DNA from 2 places in the Arthrobacter sp. 2762 genome. Region 2 is predicted to be linked to the other one. Evidence: riboswitches for the same ligand, from Rfam matches in the RefSeq annotation. Region 2 holds a riboswitch; the other holds the start of a gene.
The links. A riboswitch is a leader RNA that binds a small molecule or an ion and turns the genes downstream of it on or off. The one in region 2 is predicted to bind thiamine pyrophosphate.
Positions count from the first base shown of each region.

Region 1: linked by a shared signal. The riboswitch ahead of ABIE18_RS18900 (ECF transporter S component) and the one ahead of thiC (phosphomethylpyrimidine synthase ThiC) in region 2 are both predicted to bind thiamine pyrophosphate.

Region 1 covers NZ_JBEPSI010000011.1:62,734-70,307, reverse strand. The annotation lists gene ABIE18_RS18925 (Na+/H+ antiporter subunit E) at 1-510, shown strand, start outside; gene ABIE18_RS18920 (MrpF/PhaF family protein) at 507-785, shown strand; gene mnhG (monovalent cation/H(+) antiporter subunit G) at 775-1,164, shown strand; gene ABIE18_RS18910 (DUF4235 domain-containing protein) at 1,247-1,507, opposite strand; gene ABIE18_RS18905 (NUDIX hydrolase) at 1,544-2,221, opposite strand; TPP riboswitch at 2,423-2,559, shown strand; gene ABIE18_RS18900 (ECF transporter S component) at 2,638-3,258, shown strand; gene ABIE18_RS18895 (ABC transporter ATP-binding protein) at 3,258-4,856, shown strand; gene ABIE18_RS18890 (energy-coupling factor transporter transmembrane component T family protein) at 4,853-5,647, shown strand; gene ABIE18_RS18885 (GNAT family N-acetyltransferase) at 5,644-6,237, opposite strand; gene ABIE18_RS18880 (penicillin acylase family protein) at 6,284-7,574, opposite strand, start outside.
Region 2 covers NZ_JBEPSI010000004.1:386,107-393,680, forward strand. The annotation lists gene ffh (signal recognition particle protein) at 84-1,652, shown strand; gene ABIE18_RS10310 (alpha/beta fold hydrolase) at 1,763-2,485, shown strand; gene thiC (phosphomethylpyrimidine synthase ThiC) at 2,468-4,330, opposite strand; TPP riboswitch at 4,326-4,433, opposite strand; gene ABIE18_RS10320 (amidohydrolase family protein) at 4,519-5,601, shown strand; gene ABIE18_RS10325 (VOC family protein) at 5,679-6,551, shown strand; gene ABIE18_RS10330 (hypothetical protein) at 6,688-7,125, shown strand; gene rpsP (30S ribosomal protein S16) at 7,314-7,574, shown strand, end outside.

The sequences.
Region 1 (7,574 bases), on a different contig from region 2:
ATCGTCTGGGGCGCCCTGTGGCGGGACTTCAGCCCGGGCAACCTGCTGTTCGGTGCACTCATCGCTGTGCTCGTGGCCAAGTTCTTCTACCTTCCGCCGGTGGAGCTTAGCGGCAGGTTCAATGTTCTCCGCGCCATTTCCTTCGCCCTGGTATTCCTGGGCAAAGTGGCGGCAGCGAGCTTCCTGGTCCTCTACCTGGCCGTAGTGAAGGGGCCAAAGGTGCGTAGCGCCGTCGTCGCTGTTCCGTTGCGCAGCCATTCGGACCTCATAGTGACGGCAACCGGGCACGTAATCTCCCTGATCCCGGGCTCGCTGGTGGTGGAAGTGGACCGCTCGACGTCCACGCTTTATCTGCACGCGCTCAATATTTATGAGGAAGCCGGAATTGCCAAGATCCGTCAGGAAGTTCAGAACATCGAGGCCACGCTGATCCGGATCATGGGAACGCGCGAGGAACTCGACGCACTCCAGGATGAACCAAGCCCGGGTCTGGAAGGGGCAGCACTGTGAAAGAACTCGTTCTGCTGGTGACAGCTGTCATTCTGAGCTTGGCTGCGGTGGGAGCGATCATCCGCATCGCGATCGGCCCCTCTTTGTTGGACCGCGTTTTGGCATCGGATGTCCTGCTGGCCATTCTCGGCGCCGCGCTTGCGATCGATATGGCGATGAACCGGCACCTGAACAACCTGGTGTTACTCGTGGCTCTCGCGGTGATCGGCTTCGTAGGCTCCGTAACATTTGCCCGATTTGTAGCCGATCGGAGGGATCACAGCAATGAGTCCTGAAGCTACCGGCGTGGATGCCGTGATTGATGCAGTGACGGCCGTGTTCCTTGTGGTGGGTGCCCTGATGTCGCTCGGCGCCGCGATTGGCCTTTTGCGGTTCCCCGATCTCATGAGCCGCATGCACGCGGCAACCAAGCCGCAGGTCCTGGGTCTTTTCCTCATGCTTGCGGCCATGGGTCTGCAAATGCGCACATGGTGGGTTTGGCCGGTTCTTGTGGTGGCCTGGATTTTCCAGCTACTCACCGCACCGGTCTCCGCCCACATGGTGGGCCGCTCCGCTTACCGAACCAAGCATGGGCACCGCGAACTGCTCACCAAGGATGAGCTTGAAGCGGTTGTCCAAAGGGCGGCCGGCGACGGTTCCACCCCGGACGCTTAGAACAACGCGGGGTCACTTAGGCGCCCTCCCGACGGCGGTGAGGGAGCCTAAGTGACCCCACGTTGGAATGCCTATGCGCGGCCTAGACGATGTCCTGCGTTTTGGCGAAGCGGGCGATGGCACGTTGGGTGCCACGGCTCGCGAAAACCTGGATGAGCGTGCTGACGAAGGCCGAAATCAGCGCGAACGACAAGGCTGAGCGGAGGCTCGTTTCCATATCGTCGTGGCCTGTGGGCGGCTTGTTGCCCGTGGCCTTTTCCCAGCCCTTGTTGACCAACTTGGTGCCGACGAATCCGGCTGCAAGGCTTACTCCGGCACCCAGCAGCTTGAAAAAGAGGTTCATGCCCCCAGCCTAGCCTCACATCCAGGTGGCTTGGGACTAGCGGCGGTTTTCCCGTTCTTTGAGGAAAACTGCCATGGAGCCGCGTGGTGCAAGGACAGGGACAACATTGTGATCGGCTTCCCAGACGGCATCTACTGTTCCGAGACCGGCAATTTCCTTGAGCAGGTAATACGTGGGTGGCATCAGCTGTAATTTACCGGCCGCCTCGGCCGCCAGGATCCCGTCCACCGGCATCCAGAGTGATTGCCACGCTTCTGTGGTTTGGTGCTGGGGTGCTGCTTCCGGATCCGGCTTGGCAACATAGAAGTACGTGTCGAAGCGCTTGGGCATGTCCGTCGGCGTGACCCAGTTGGCCCAGGGGCGAAGGTCTGAGGCATCAAGGCGAAGTCCGGCCTCCTCCCAAACCTCCCGCAGGGCAGCGGTGAGCACCATGCCTGACTTTGCCGGGGCCTGTTGAGGATCGACGGCGATGGAACTCAGATGCCAGTCTGCAGCGTGCTGTTCCAGCAGCTCAGCCGGGTAATCCCATCCGTCCTGGTCTGCGGCATCAACCCGGCCTCCCGGAAAGACCACCATGCCGGCGGCGAAGTCCATGGTGGCAACCCTGTGCTGCACGAAGGCTTCGAGCCCGCCCGGGGTGTCGCGGAGCAGGATGACGCTCGCGGCAAGGCGGGGTTGGGGAACGGGGATGTCCGTAGTGGGAAGGTCCGTCATGAAATACCCCTTTGCCGCGTCGATTCTGCTGGATCATTGTCTCAGGTCTGGTTGTGGGGCCTGGTGTGCGTGCTAAGACGAGAGAATGGGGCGCCAAGCGCCCCCGCAACGCAGGAAAAGGGGAGCCAACCGCTTTGTGACCAACCCCAGCGCGCACGAACACCCACAGGTGTAAACTGAACCACGCCCATAAGGGCAGATTAATAACGACAGGGGAGCGCCGCCGTCGGACCTTGCAGAGATGCAGGAGACGCGAGGGCGCTGAGAGTGCGGACAGCCGCAGACCCTCGAACCTGATCCGGTTAGTACCGGCGCAAGGGAGTCGAGCTTCTCAGAGTGTCCGGATCCGGGCGGCGCAGGCCGACCGGGGGTTTCCGGGGAGCACTTTCCCCTCCTGTACCTCAGGAGGCAGAAAAATGACCACGGCAAGCGTGAAGAAGACCAGTTATAACTGGCGTGTTGTAGACATCGTGGTGGCAGCTTTGATTGCCATCGCCGGCGGCGTGATCTTCTGGGCCTGGTCCCAGGGCGCCGCAATCGTATCCATCCCCATGAACGCCACGTATCCGCCGCTCACCGGTTTGATTGCCGGTGGCTGGATGATCCCCGCCGTCCTGGGCATGCTCATCATCCGCAAGCCGGGCGCAGCCCTGTTCTGCGAAGCCGTCGCCGCCACCGGTGAACTCATCATGGGTTCCCAGTACGGCACAACCGTCCTCATCTCCGGCATCCTCCAAGGACTGGGCGCGGAACTCGTCTTCGCTGCGTTCCGGTACAAGAAATTCAACCTTTCCACTGCACTCCTCGCAGGCGCGGGCTCCGGCCTCTTCTGCGGTCTCAACGATTCCTTCCTGCCTTGGGGCTGGAACATCGCCTACGAAGCAATCGACAAGCTGGCCTACATCGCCTTCACCACGCTCTCCGGTGCGATCATCGCCGGCGCGCTGTCCTGGGTTGCCACCCGCGGGCTGGCCAAGACCGGCGTCCTCAGCTCCTTCGCGTCGCGCAAGGCTGCTTCGGAGCCCGTCTTCAACTAATGCCTGCCACGCAAAGCAGCGGCCAGGTGCGGCCTGCCGCCATCACCGCCCAAGGGTGGGGATGGCGGCATGCCGGGCGTTCCACACCCGCCATACAGGACCTCGACCTCCGGATCGGGCCCGGCGAGCGTGTGCTCTTGCTGGGTCCATCGGGCGCAGGGAAGTCGACACTGCTCCATGCCCTCGCCGGTGTGCTGGGTGACGAGGAAGACGATTCGGACGAGACCGGCTCGCTGTTGATCGACGGCCTCGCTCCCCGCGAACAGCGCGGCCGTGCAGGTCTGATGCAGCAGGATCCGGAAACCCAGGTGGTGCTCTCACGGGTGGGTGACGACGTCGCGTTTGGCGCCGAAAACCTTGCCGTTCCCCGGGATGAAATTTGGGCCCGCGTCCATGAAGCGCTCGACGACGTTGGGTTGCGCACCGCTGCAGGCGGCGGTTTGGCACTGGATCACCCAACGGCGGCACTCTCCGGCGGGCAGAAGCAGCGCCTCGTGTTGGCTGGCATCCTGGCGATGCGGCCCGGGCTGATCCTTCTTGACGAACCTACGGCCAACCTCGATCCGGTGGGCGTGCTTGAGGTTCGAGACGCCGTTCAGCGCTGCCTGGACAAGACCGGTGCCACTTTGGTTGTCGTGGAACACCGTGTGTCCGTGTGGAAGGACCTGGTGGACAGGATCGTGGTCCTCCAGCCACCCTCGGCTGGGGGCGGTGTGCTCCTGGACGGCCCCCCGGATCAGGTGCTCACAGAGGCCCGCACCATGCTGATGGCAGCGGGAGTGTGGGTGCCGGGGTACGTTCCGGTTACTCGCGCCCGCAGGAGCACAAGTCAGGAAATGGGCGGCCATGAATCCACCGCCCAACTCCTCCTGGTGGCACAGGATCTGGCTGTCTCCCGTGAGAAGTCGCGCCGTCGCCGCTTCAAAACCATCCCACCCGTCCCCGTGCAATCGGGTATCAGTGCACAAGTACGGGCTGGCCAGGCACTCACCATCACGGGTCCGAACGGTGCCGGCAAATCTACTTTTGCGCTCACGTTGGCCGGCCTTCTGGCGCCCGTGGACGGCAAGGTGAGTGCCGCCGTCGAGCTTTCCGAGGGAGCTGGAATCGACCCGTTCAAGTGGAAGGCGGATCAGCTGATTTCGCGCATTGGCACCGTGTTCCAGGAACCGGAGCACCAGTTCGTGACGGGCAAGGTCCTGGACGAGCTGATGTTCGGGCCGAAGCATCTGGGACACGGTGAAGAACGCGTGGATGAATTGGTGGAGCGTTTGCGGCTCACGCATTTGGTGGACGCGAACCCTTACACATTGTCCGGTGGCGAGAAGCGCAGGTTGTCCGTGGCCACGGTCCTGGCGGCCCACCCTAAGGTGCTGGTGCTTGACGAGCCCACGTTCGGCCAGGACGCCAACACCTGGGCAGAGTTGGCATCGTTCCTCTCGGAACTGCTGGACGCCGGAACGGCCGTTGTGTCCGTGACGCACGACGAAGAATTCAGTGCGGTCCTTGGCGGCACGGAGCTCCGGCTGGATCCGGCGACGCCGCAAGTTCCGGACCCGCACAGCGAAGCAGCCCGCCAGGAAGCCGGTGCCGCATGAGGGACGCCCTGAACCTGCGCGGCAACCACGCCCTCCTCACGCGGGCCAACCCCTTGGTTAAGTTCGTATCCGTGTTCCTCATTTCACTGGTGCTTGCGTTGTCTATCGACTGGGTATCCGCTTCAACGGCGCTCGTCGCCGAGCTGGCCCTGTTCCCGCTGGCTGGCCTCACGCTGGGGCTTCTATGGCAGCGGGCCTGGCCGCTCATCATCGCTGCAGCGATTGGTGGCTGGAGCACCGCAATCGTGGCGGCTGACAGCGGGGCCGTACTGCTCGACGTCGGACTCTGGTCCATCAGCGAAGGTTCCCTTCAGCTGGGGCTGGGATTCATGCTGCGCGGCCTGGCGATAGCCCTGCCGGCAATCCTCTTGATGACCTGCACAGATCCAACCGACCTGGCTGATGCGCTGGCACAGAAGGCAAGGCTGCCACACCGCTTTGTCCTTGGATCGCTGGCCGCGATGCGCCTGGTGGGATTGATGGCTGAGGAATGGCAGACCATCGGCATGGCCAGGCGCGCCCGCGGGGTGGGTTCGCAGGGCAGCCCGCTGCAACGGCTGAAGGCAACGCTTGGACAGAGCTTCGGACTGCTGGTCCAGGCAGTCCGGCGGGCTTCCCGGTTGGCCATCACCATGGAGGCACGTGGTTTCGGCGGCGGGCAGAGAACGTGGGCCCGTGAATCCACCTACTCCCTCCTGGACGTCTGGGTGCTCCTGGGCGGCCTCGTCATCGCTGCCGCTGCGGTACTGACGGCCGGCGGCGCTGGAACGTGGAGTTTCGTCTGGCGTTAACTCTTCTGTTGGATCTTCTCGAACCTTGCCCGGGTGATGAACCCCAACTGGGCTTCCTTTTCAGCCAGCTGGATGATGGGGCCAAGCTCGAAGCACGTGGTCTCGAGGCGGCGAAGTGCCTTGGCGTTGCGGGCGTCCGGCTCAACAATGATCCGGTCCTTGCCGGGCAGGGAAAACATGTATCGGATGAGGGACGTGACGAGCCGTGGTGTGAAGTTCGGAATCGGACGCGTGGCAGGGGCCAGCAGCAAATGCATCCCGATGTCCTCCTCCCGCGCCGGGTAAGCCTCGCCGACGGGATCGTGCAGCGGTTCGTAGGTCTGGAAGAGCGCGAGCGGCTCGGCGTCGACCACCACCAAGAAGGCGTGGTGCGTGTCCAAGGAGTCAAGGAACTCGTAGATCTCCAGAACGTCCTCGCGCGAATGGTCCAGCATGCCCCAGAACCTGGCACGAGGTTGGCTGACCCAACCATGAATGAGATCAAGATCTTCGGCGGGAACCAAAGGGACGGTCCGCAGTACGCCCCATCCGTCGAGCTCTTCGGTGTAGTTCGTGGTCCGGACAGCGAAGTCCTGGGTGCTGGTGGTCATGATTTCCTTTGGGCTGGGCTGGGCTGGTGGGCTTGGTTCGTGAGTCTTAGGGGGCGTCGTGACTGAGCTGGCTCCAGTCCGTTACCACAGGGATCATCTCCCCTGAGGCCCAGAGCGGCAGTTGGTCGGTAAAGTGTGGGTGCTCCGGCCCTCCAGCAGCGCCGAACGGCACAATCCAACGGCTGTTGCTCCGATCGGACAGGTCCCAGACATAGCGGGCCACGGGTCCGCGGAAGCTGTGGTCGTCCACGCCCGGAAGACTCTCTGTGCAGAGCACGCAGCCTGTATCGCCGCTTAGCTCTACGGTTGGGGTCGAAGCGGAAAGGTCGCCTGGGAGGACATGAATTGCCAGGAGCTTATGCCGATCGCCCCATACGGCACCGTCCAGCAGGGAATCTTCGAGCGCTGCATCCTCGAGTGCGGCCGCGGCCTCCACAGCCATATCGATACCAAGCTGCGAGGCTCGAACCACCAGCGTTTCAAGGGCGAAACCTATGCGTGAAGCGACGGACAGCCAAGGTCCGAAGAGAGGGGAGTACCCGGTAGGTCCAGCCAATGCCGCCAGCGCGAAATGACGTGCGATCCGCTGAACCAGCGCGCCCCGCCATGACGCGAAAACGGCTGCACTGTGGCTGTCCGCTGCCATCCTGCCGTTCCATTCCAAGAGGAGCGATTGCAGTCCCTTGGCCTCGGTAGATAGATCGGCAGGGTCGAGGTTGCCCAGCACGTCACGGAACAGGGGCCAAGGCCCGAGCAGGCTATCCATATGGATGGATTGCATGTGGTTTACGCTCAACCCGCCAGGCGCCTCCTCCAACAGCTCGCGAATCCGAAGGGCCCTATGGGCGGGGGCGAACTCCATCGCTACGGCATCGCCGCCGCCTGCAGCACGATCGTTCGCGCTGACTGCAAACCGTTGGACCTCTGAGCGCGGCAGGACAACGTAATCGCCCTCCCAGGCATGACGTGCCGACAACGCCGGAGCAGGCAACCGGCGGTTGGCCGGATTTCGTCGGGGAACCAATCCAGCGACGAAGTGCCGTACCGCACCTGCAGCATCAGCAGTCACGACGCTGTTGACCGGCTCCACCCACGAATCGAAAGCTGCTTCGACGTCGCCCACACTCCCGCTTCGCAGTAGCGGCAGAAGGGCTTCGAAACCGAGCCGCCCGTCAACCTGCGCGGGGAAACGCAAACTCAAGGCCCCGCCGTCGGGCGTTTCTGAGATCACTGGACCGCGGGCGGTCTCGATGATCTCCACTGTTTCGGTGCCTACAGAGTCGCCATGACGGATATGGATGGTTTCGGTACCCACGACGGCGGGTTCCCAGCCTTGC
Region 2 (7,574 bases):
ATTTGCTGGGGCAAGAATAAGTCAAGACTCTGGCGTGCCGCATTGGCCGCCAATCGCAGACCATCGAAAGAAGTGCACGGCGCGTGTTCAATTCACTCTCTGACCGGTTGACAGCAACCTTCAAGAACCTCCGTGGCAAGGGCCGCCTCTCCGAGGCTGATGTCGATGCCACCGTCCGGGAGATCCGCCGTGCCCTGTTGGACGCGGATGTTGCCGTTTCGGTGGTCCGCGAATTCACGTCGCGCATTCGCGAGCGGGCTCTGGGTGCTGAGGTGTCGGGTGCGCTGAATCCGAGCCAGCAGATCGTCAAGATTGTCAACGAGGAACTCGTGGAGATCCTCGGCGGTGAAACACGGCGCATCCGCATGGCCAAGACCGGCCCCACCATCATCATGCTCGCCGGCCTTCAGGGTGCCGGTAAGACCACCCTTGCCGGCAAGCTCGCCAAGTGGCTGAAGGCCCAAGGCCACAGCCCCATCCTCGTAGCTTGCGACCTCCAGCGGCCCAACGCCGTGACGCAGCTCCAGGTTGTAGGCCAGCGGGCAGGCGTTCCTGTCTTCGCGCCGCACCCGGGAGCAACCTCGGAGTTGGAGCACCCGGCCGGTGACCCGGTGGCGGTCGCCAGCGCCGGTGTGGCGGAAGCGCGCCAGAAGCTGCACGACGTCGTGATCGTTGACACCGCCGGACGCCTCGGCGTGGACGCCGAGATGATGGACCAGGCACGCCGGATCCGCCAAGCGATTATCCCGAACGAAGTCCTCTTCGTGATTGACTCCATGATCGGCCAGGACGCCGTTAACACGGCCATGGCCTTCGATGAAGGCGTGAACTTCACCGGCATCGTGCTGTCCAAGCTCGACGGCGATGCCCGCGGTGGTGCCGCACTTTCGGTTGCGTCCGTCACGGGTAAGCCGGTCATGTTCGCGTCGACCGGTGAAGGACTGGACGACTTCGAGCTCTTCCACCCGGACCGTATGGCTTCGCGCATCCTGGACATGGGTGACGTCCTCACCTTGATCGAACAGGCTGAGAAGGCTTGGGACAAGGACGAAGCAGCCCGGATGGCGAAGAAGTTCGCCGACCAGGAAGACTTCACCCTGGATGACTTCCTCGCCCAGATGCAGCAGATCCGCAACATGGGTTCCATGAAGAAGATGCTCATGATGATGCCGGGTGCCCAAAACATCCGCCAGCAACTGGAGAACTTCGACGAACGCGAAATTGATCGTGTTGAGGCAATCGTCAGGTCCATGACGCCGCACGAGCGCGTTGCTCCCAAAATCATCAACGGCTCTCGCCGTGCCCGCATCGCAAAGGGTTCAGGTGTGCACGTCTCGGAGGTCAACGGCCTTCTGGAGCGCTTCGCCCAGGCCCAGAAAATGATGAAGAAGATGGCCCAGGGTGGCATGCCGGGCATGCCTGGAATGGGTGGTCCCGGCGGCGGCCGCAAGGGTGGCAAGAACGCTCCCAAGAAGAAGGCGCGCTCCGGTAACCCCGCAAAGGCAGCCCAGGAACTGCGCGACGCCGAGGCCAAGCGGGCCAACGCGGCTTCGGCAGCGCCTACGGGAGCAGCATTCGGCCAGGGCGCTGCGGACTTCGATCCGTCCACGCTGAACCTCCCCAAGGGCTTCGAGAAATTCCTGGGTAAGTAACCCGATTTTCCATCCCAGCCAAAATGACAGTTGACGCCGTTGTGAAAGCCCATAACGGCGCCAACTGCTCTTTTGGCGGGGATGTCAGGGCTCTGGACTAGGGTGAATCCATGCACAAGCAGCGCGTAGTCTTCGTCCACGGACTGGGGAGCTTTGGCGCATCGGCATGGCCCAAGCAGCACGGCATGGCCCTGTCCTATGACGCGCTTTTCCTCCGCCGGCACGGCTTTGATCCCGTGGCCGAACCCTTGGAATCCGATGTCGCTGCTGACATCGGCATCGTCCTGTCTTCGCTGGCGGATTCAGGTGGCGGCCATATCGTGGCTCATGAGCAGGGCGCAATCTCTGCAATGCTCGCAGCGGTTGAACGGCCGGACCTGGTGCACTCCCTGACACTCGTTGAGCCGGCCTGTTTATCCTTGACGGCCGAGCTGCCCGCTACGGCATTCCATCGTTCGCTGATGGAGCCGCTGTTTGACGTGCGGAACCAAGTCAACGACGCCGACTACGAACGTGAGTACTTCAGGCGCGCGTTTTCAGCCGAAGCGGGCGGGCTGGACAGTCCGGAAGCGCGCCGTTCCGCACGTCGCCTTCGGCTCCAGGCGCCCCCTTGGGAGGCGCCCTTGCACATCGTCCCTGGCGTACCGACCCTTGTCCTTACGGGCGGGTGGGAGCCATTGTATGAAGAAATTGCCAGGTACCTGGAGGAAACCGGCGCCCTCCGACGCATAGCAGCGGGAGGGCACCGGCCTCAGGACTCGGGGGATGGAGACCGGATTATTCGCTCTTTTGTAGCTGACGTCGTCCGGACGAGGTCAGTTAAGGTTTCCTGACGCGCCCGCCGCTTGGGTGGAGGGCGCCTGGGTAGAGGGAACCTGCAGCTCCGGGAGGTAGACCTTGCCGCCTGATGCCAGGAACTCTTCGCTCTTCTCCCGCATCCCGCTGTACATTTCCGCAATGGCTGCCTGCGACTCCGCTGATCCGTATTCGTCGCGGATGTCCTGGCTGATGCGCATGGAACAGAATTTGGGTCCGCACATCGAGCAGAAGTGGGCTGTCTTCGCCGGTTCCGCTGGAAGTGTTTCGTCGTGGAATGCCTCTGCCGTGACAGGGTCCAGGGAAAGTGCGAACTGGTCGCGCCAACGGAATTCGAAGCGGGCCTTGGACAGGGCATCGTCGCGTTCGTTCGCGCCAGGGTGGCCCTTGGCGAGGTCAGCGGCGTGCGCCGCGATCTTGTACGTGATGACGCCGGTCTTGACGTCGTCTTTGTTCGGCAGCCCGAGGTGCTCCTTCGGCGTCACGTAGCAGAGCATGGCGGTGCCGTAGCGGGCGATCTCCGTGGCGCCGATGGCTGAAGTGATGTGGTCGTAGCCGGGGGCAACATCAGTGACCAGGGGACCCAGTGTGTAGAACGGTGCGCCCTTGCAGAGTTCCTGTTGGCGCTCTACGTTCTCCCGGACCAGGTGGAACGGCACGTGGCCGGGTCCTTCGACCATCACCTGGACGTCGAACTCCCAGGCCCGCTGCGTCAGTTCGGCGAGGGTGTCCAGCTCGGCGAACTGGGCAGCGTCGTTGGCATCTGCCGTGGCGCCCGGGCGCAGCCCGTCGCCCAGGGAGAACGCGACATCGTACTTGGCGAAAATTTCGCACAGCTCATCGAAGTGCGTGTAGAGGAAGTTTTCCTGGTGGTGCGCCAGGCACCAACCAGCCATGATCGAGCCGCCACGGGAAACGATGCCGGTGACGCGGTTGGCTGTCAGCGGCACGTAACGAAGCAGCACGCCTGCATGGATGGTCATGTAGTCAACACCCTGCTCGCACTGCTCGATGACGGTGTCGCGGAAGATCTCCCACGTGAGTTTGTTGGCTTCGCCGTTGACCTTTTCAAGGGCCTGGTAGATCGGGACAGTTCCGATGGGGACGGGGGAGTTGCGGATGATCCACTCACGGGTGGTGTGGATGTCATCTCCGGTGGACAGGTCCATAACGGTGTCGGCACCCCATTGCGTCGCCCACTGCAGCTTGTCTACTTCTTCGGCAATGGAGCTCGTGACGGCGGAGTTGCCGATGTTGGCATTGATCTTGACCAGGAATGCCTTGCCGATGATCATCGGCTCGGATTCCGGGTGGTTGATGTTGTTGGGAATGATTGCCCGGCCTGCGGCGACTTCACTCCTGACGAGTTCAACATCGCAGTTCTCACGCAACGCCACGAACTGCATTTCAGGCGTGATGACGCCCTGCCTGGCGTAGTGCATCTGGGTGACGGTCTTGCCCTCGACGGCGCGGCGGGGCACCGGCTGCGCGCCCTTCCACTCTGCTGACGCTGCTCCGCGGCGGACGGCCGACTTGCCGTCGTCGAGCAGGTTCCGTTCGCGGCCGGAGTACGCTTCCGTGTCGCCGCGGCCCTCAATCCAAGCGGCCCGGAAGGGCTCCAGGCCCACTACGGGATCGCTGCCCGGCCCCGCGGTTCGGTACACCTGCAGTGGAGCGTTTGCTTCGCCGTTGGGGGACGGTTCAAGAGCGATCTCCGTGACGGGGACCCGGATGCCGTTCGCGGGGTCTTCCAGCCACGCCAGCGAATGGGATTTCAGCGACTGTGTGACGCTTCCCGCCGTATTTTCGCTGGTATTGGCCTGGCTTTGGGCAGGGCTGTGCTGTGTTTCGGTGGTGCTCAAAGGATTACTCACTTCCTTCGCCGGCATTACCCGGACAGGTTCAACGGTCGCAGACTGCCTCAGTCCGATCTCAGCCCCTGCAGGGGCCCCCGTGTGGTCGTAGACGAAGCTACCACAGCCCGCGGCCTGAGCCCCAGTCATATCCGAACACGTCGAGCCTGAACCACGGTGCGCACTAGGCTTTTGCCATGGCCAACATCATCGAATTCACTGGTCCTGTGCTTGTGGCAGGAGACGACCAACGGCACGGGCTGTGGTCCGTCGATGGCAAACTGACGTTCGAACGTCCCGTGACGCCACCCGATTCCGTGCTGGATGGATGGGTCCTTCCCGGTTTTGTTGACGCCCATTGCCATATTGGACTTGGCGTTGGCGGGGCGGTTGATGAGCAGACGACTCTTGCCCAGGCGCAAGCGGACCTTCAGGCCGGTACGTTGCTGATCCGCGATGCTGGGTCGCCCAGCGACACGCGGTGGGTGCAGCAGCGCCGAGACCTGCCCCGACTCATCAGGGCAGGCCGCCACATCGCCCGGAGCCGGCGTTACCTGCGTGGCTTAGGCCACGAAGTGGAGCCGGACGAACTGGTGGAGACGGTCCGCAAGGAAGCCCGGGACGGGGACGGTTGGGTCAAGATCGTCGGAGACTGGATCGACCGCGACGCCGGTGACCTTGCAGCTTCCTTTCCCGCGGACGTGGTCCGGGATGCCATAGCGGCCGCCCATGACGAAGGGGCCCGGGTGACGGCCCACTGCTTCGCTGAAGACACCATCGACGACATGCTCGACGCCGGAATTGATTGCATTGAACACGCCACCGGCCTCTTGCCGCGGCACATTCCCCGTCTCGTTGAGCAGTCCGTCCCGATTGTTCCTACGTTGGTAAACATCGCGACTTTTCCGGATATCGCCGCCCAGGCTGCCCCGAAGTTTCCTGGGTACGCCGACCATATGACGCGTCTTTGGGAGCGACGCCGTGAGCGGGTGTTGGAGGCTTTTGAAGCCGGCGTGACGATCTTTGCGGGAACGGATGCCGGCAGCGTGATCAAGCACGGCCGGATAGCGGATGAGATGCAGGAACTGCACGACGCCGGCCTGCCGCCTGCCGCCGTCCTCGACGCCGCCTGCTGGCGGGCCCGAAAGTGGCTGGGAGCCGAAGGAATCAGCGAAGGTGCCAGTGCCGACGTCGTGGTCTGCCGTGAGGATCCTCGCCAGAGGATCCGTACCGTCGGGAGCCTGAACCATGTTGTCCTGCGAGGAAACGTAGTCCGCTAGGAATAAATTGAAGCTTCAAGTAATTTAGATAGGTAGAACGTGCCGAAGGGCGGCCACCTATGAACCGGGAGCTTCACATGACCACAGCATCAAGCCAGGACCTCCTTCCTGCCGAACTCACCATGGGCACCGTCATGCTCAAGGTTGGCGACATGAAGCTCATGAGTGACTACTACCTAAGGGCTCTGGGCCTTGAGGTTGTTGCCGAGCAGGACGGCGGACTTTACTTGGGGCGGCTGGGGAAGCCGGTGGTTCACCTCGCACCCGCCGCCGGCCTGCAGATTCCGGGTCGCGGCGAAGCGGGACTTTTCCATACGGCCATCCTTTTCCAGGACCAGCCGTCCCTTGCGGCCACGATCGCCACGGCCGCCGAATATGAACCACGCGCATTTGTGGGCAGTGCCGACCATCTGGTGAGTGAAGCGTTCTATTTCACTGATCCCGAAGGCAATGGGATTGAGCTCTATTACGACAAGCCGCGCGATGTCTGGCAGTGGGATGGCAAGAATGTGGTTATGGACAACGTTGCTTTGCCGCCCCAGCGCTTCCTCCAGCAACACTTGAGTGAGGCTGCCGTGACTGGCCAGCGGGAAGCCGCTGCCGGCGTCGGGCACGTGCACCTCCAAGTAGGTGACGTGCAGACCGCCCAGGATTTTTATGTGGACACGCTGGGTTTTGAGAGGACAGCGGGCTGGCATGGGCAGGCGTTGTTTGTTTCCGCGGGCGGCTACCACCACCATATGGCGATGAACGTGTGGAACAGCCGCGGGGCCGGGCCTCGCCGGGATACCCTGGGCCTGGGCGAAGTCCTGATCGAGGTTCCATCTGCCGATGACGTCGCCGCACTGGCTGACCGGCTGAAAGTTGCGTCCGTGGCGAACCACCATACGGGCCTGGAACTGCAGTTCGAAGACCCCTGGCGCAACAAGCTGCGCGTGGCAGTGCGCTAAGCGCCCTGGCGGGAAGCGCCGTCGCACTGGCTTCCGAATGCAGGGGTCGGGACTGCACTAGGCTGGGCATTGACGGTATTTGCCCCTTGGGCCCTTGCCGCCGCCCCGTCAGCACGAAGGAATGAGAGTACTCTCCATGGGCTTTGCCGAAATTTTTGTAGCCACCCACGATGAAGCACTCAAGAGGGCGGCTGCCTTGGATCGGGGCGCCGACGTTACCGGCCCCGCCGTCAGGATTGATGGCATCACCGACTTTGAGGTCGAGCAACTGGGGGACCTTGCCGGCAAAGCCGTCCACGCTGCCGGTGCAGACTACGAGCTGGCGCTGGTGGACGTCACCAGCGACGCACTCCTTGGCGTTCCGGAAGCGATGGTGAGGGCACTCGCCGAGCTGCTGACGTATGAAAGCGAAGGTGACGGGAACGTTCTTGACGACGTCGCCGCGGCGTGGGCAGCGCAGGACGACATGCCTTTTGGTGCGGACGAATCACGTCAGTACGTGCAGCAGTTGGCCGCCTTGGCCACTGACGTGGAAAAGGCGGAGCGGTCAGGACTCTACGTCTGGTCTGTCTGACCGTTGGGGCCGGGAGTGGCGAAAGTCGTAATTACTTCCGGCATCTGGCACAATGGTCAGGTACTTGATTGGCGCGGCCCCTCTCTCCGTGCCCAAATCTTGTCCTATGGAACCCCCAAGTATGGCCCGCCCCACGGGTGCAGAACGTTGGGTTCAACCCCGTTTCAGAAACAGGAGTGACCACAAAAGTGGCCGTAAAGATTCGCCTTAAGCGCTTCGGTAAGATGCGCGCACCGTACTACCGCATTGTCGTCATGGATGCCCGCGCCAAGCGCGATGGCCGTGCCATTGAAGAAATCGGCAAGTACCACCCCACCGAAGAGCCGTCGTACATCGAGGTCGCTTCCGAGCGCGCCCAGTACTGGCTTTCCGTTGGCGCCCAGCCGACCGAGCAGGTTGCCGCGATCCTCAAGATCACCGGTGACTGGCAGAAGTTCAAGGGCCTGCCG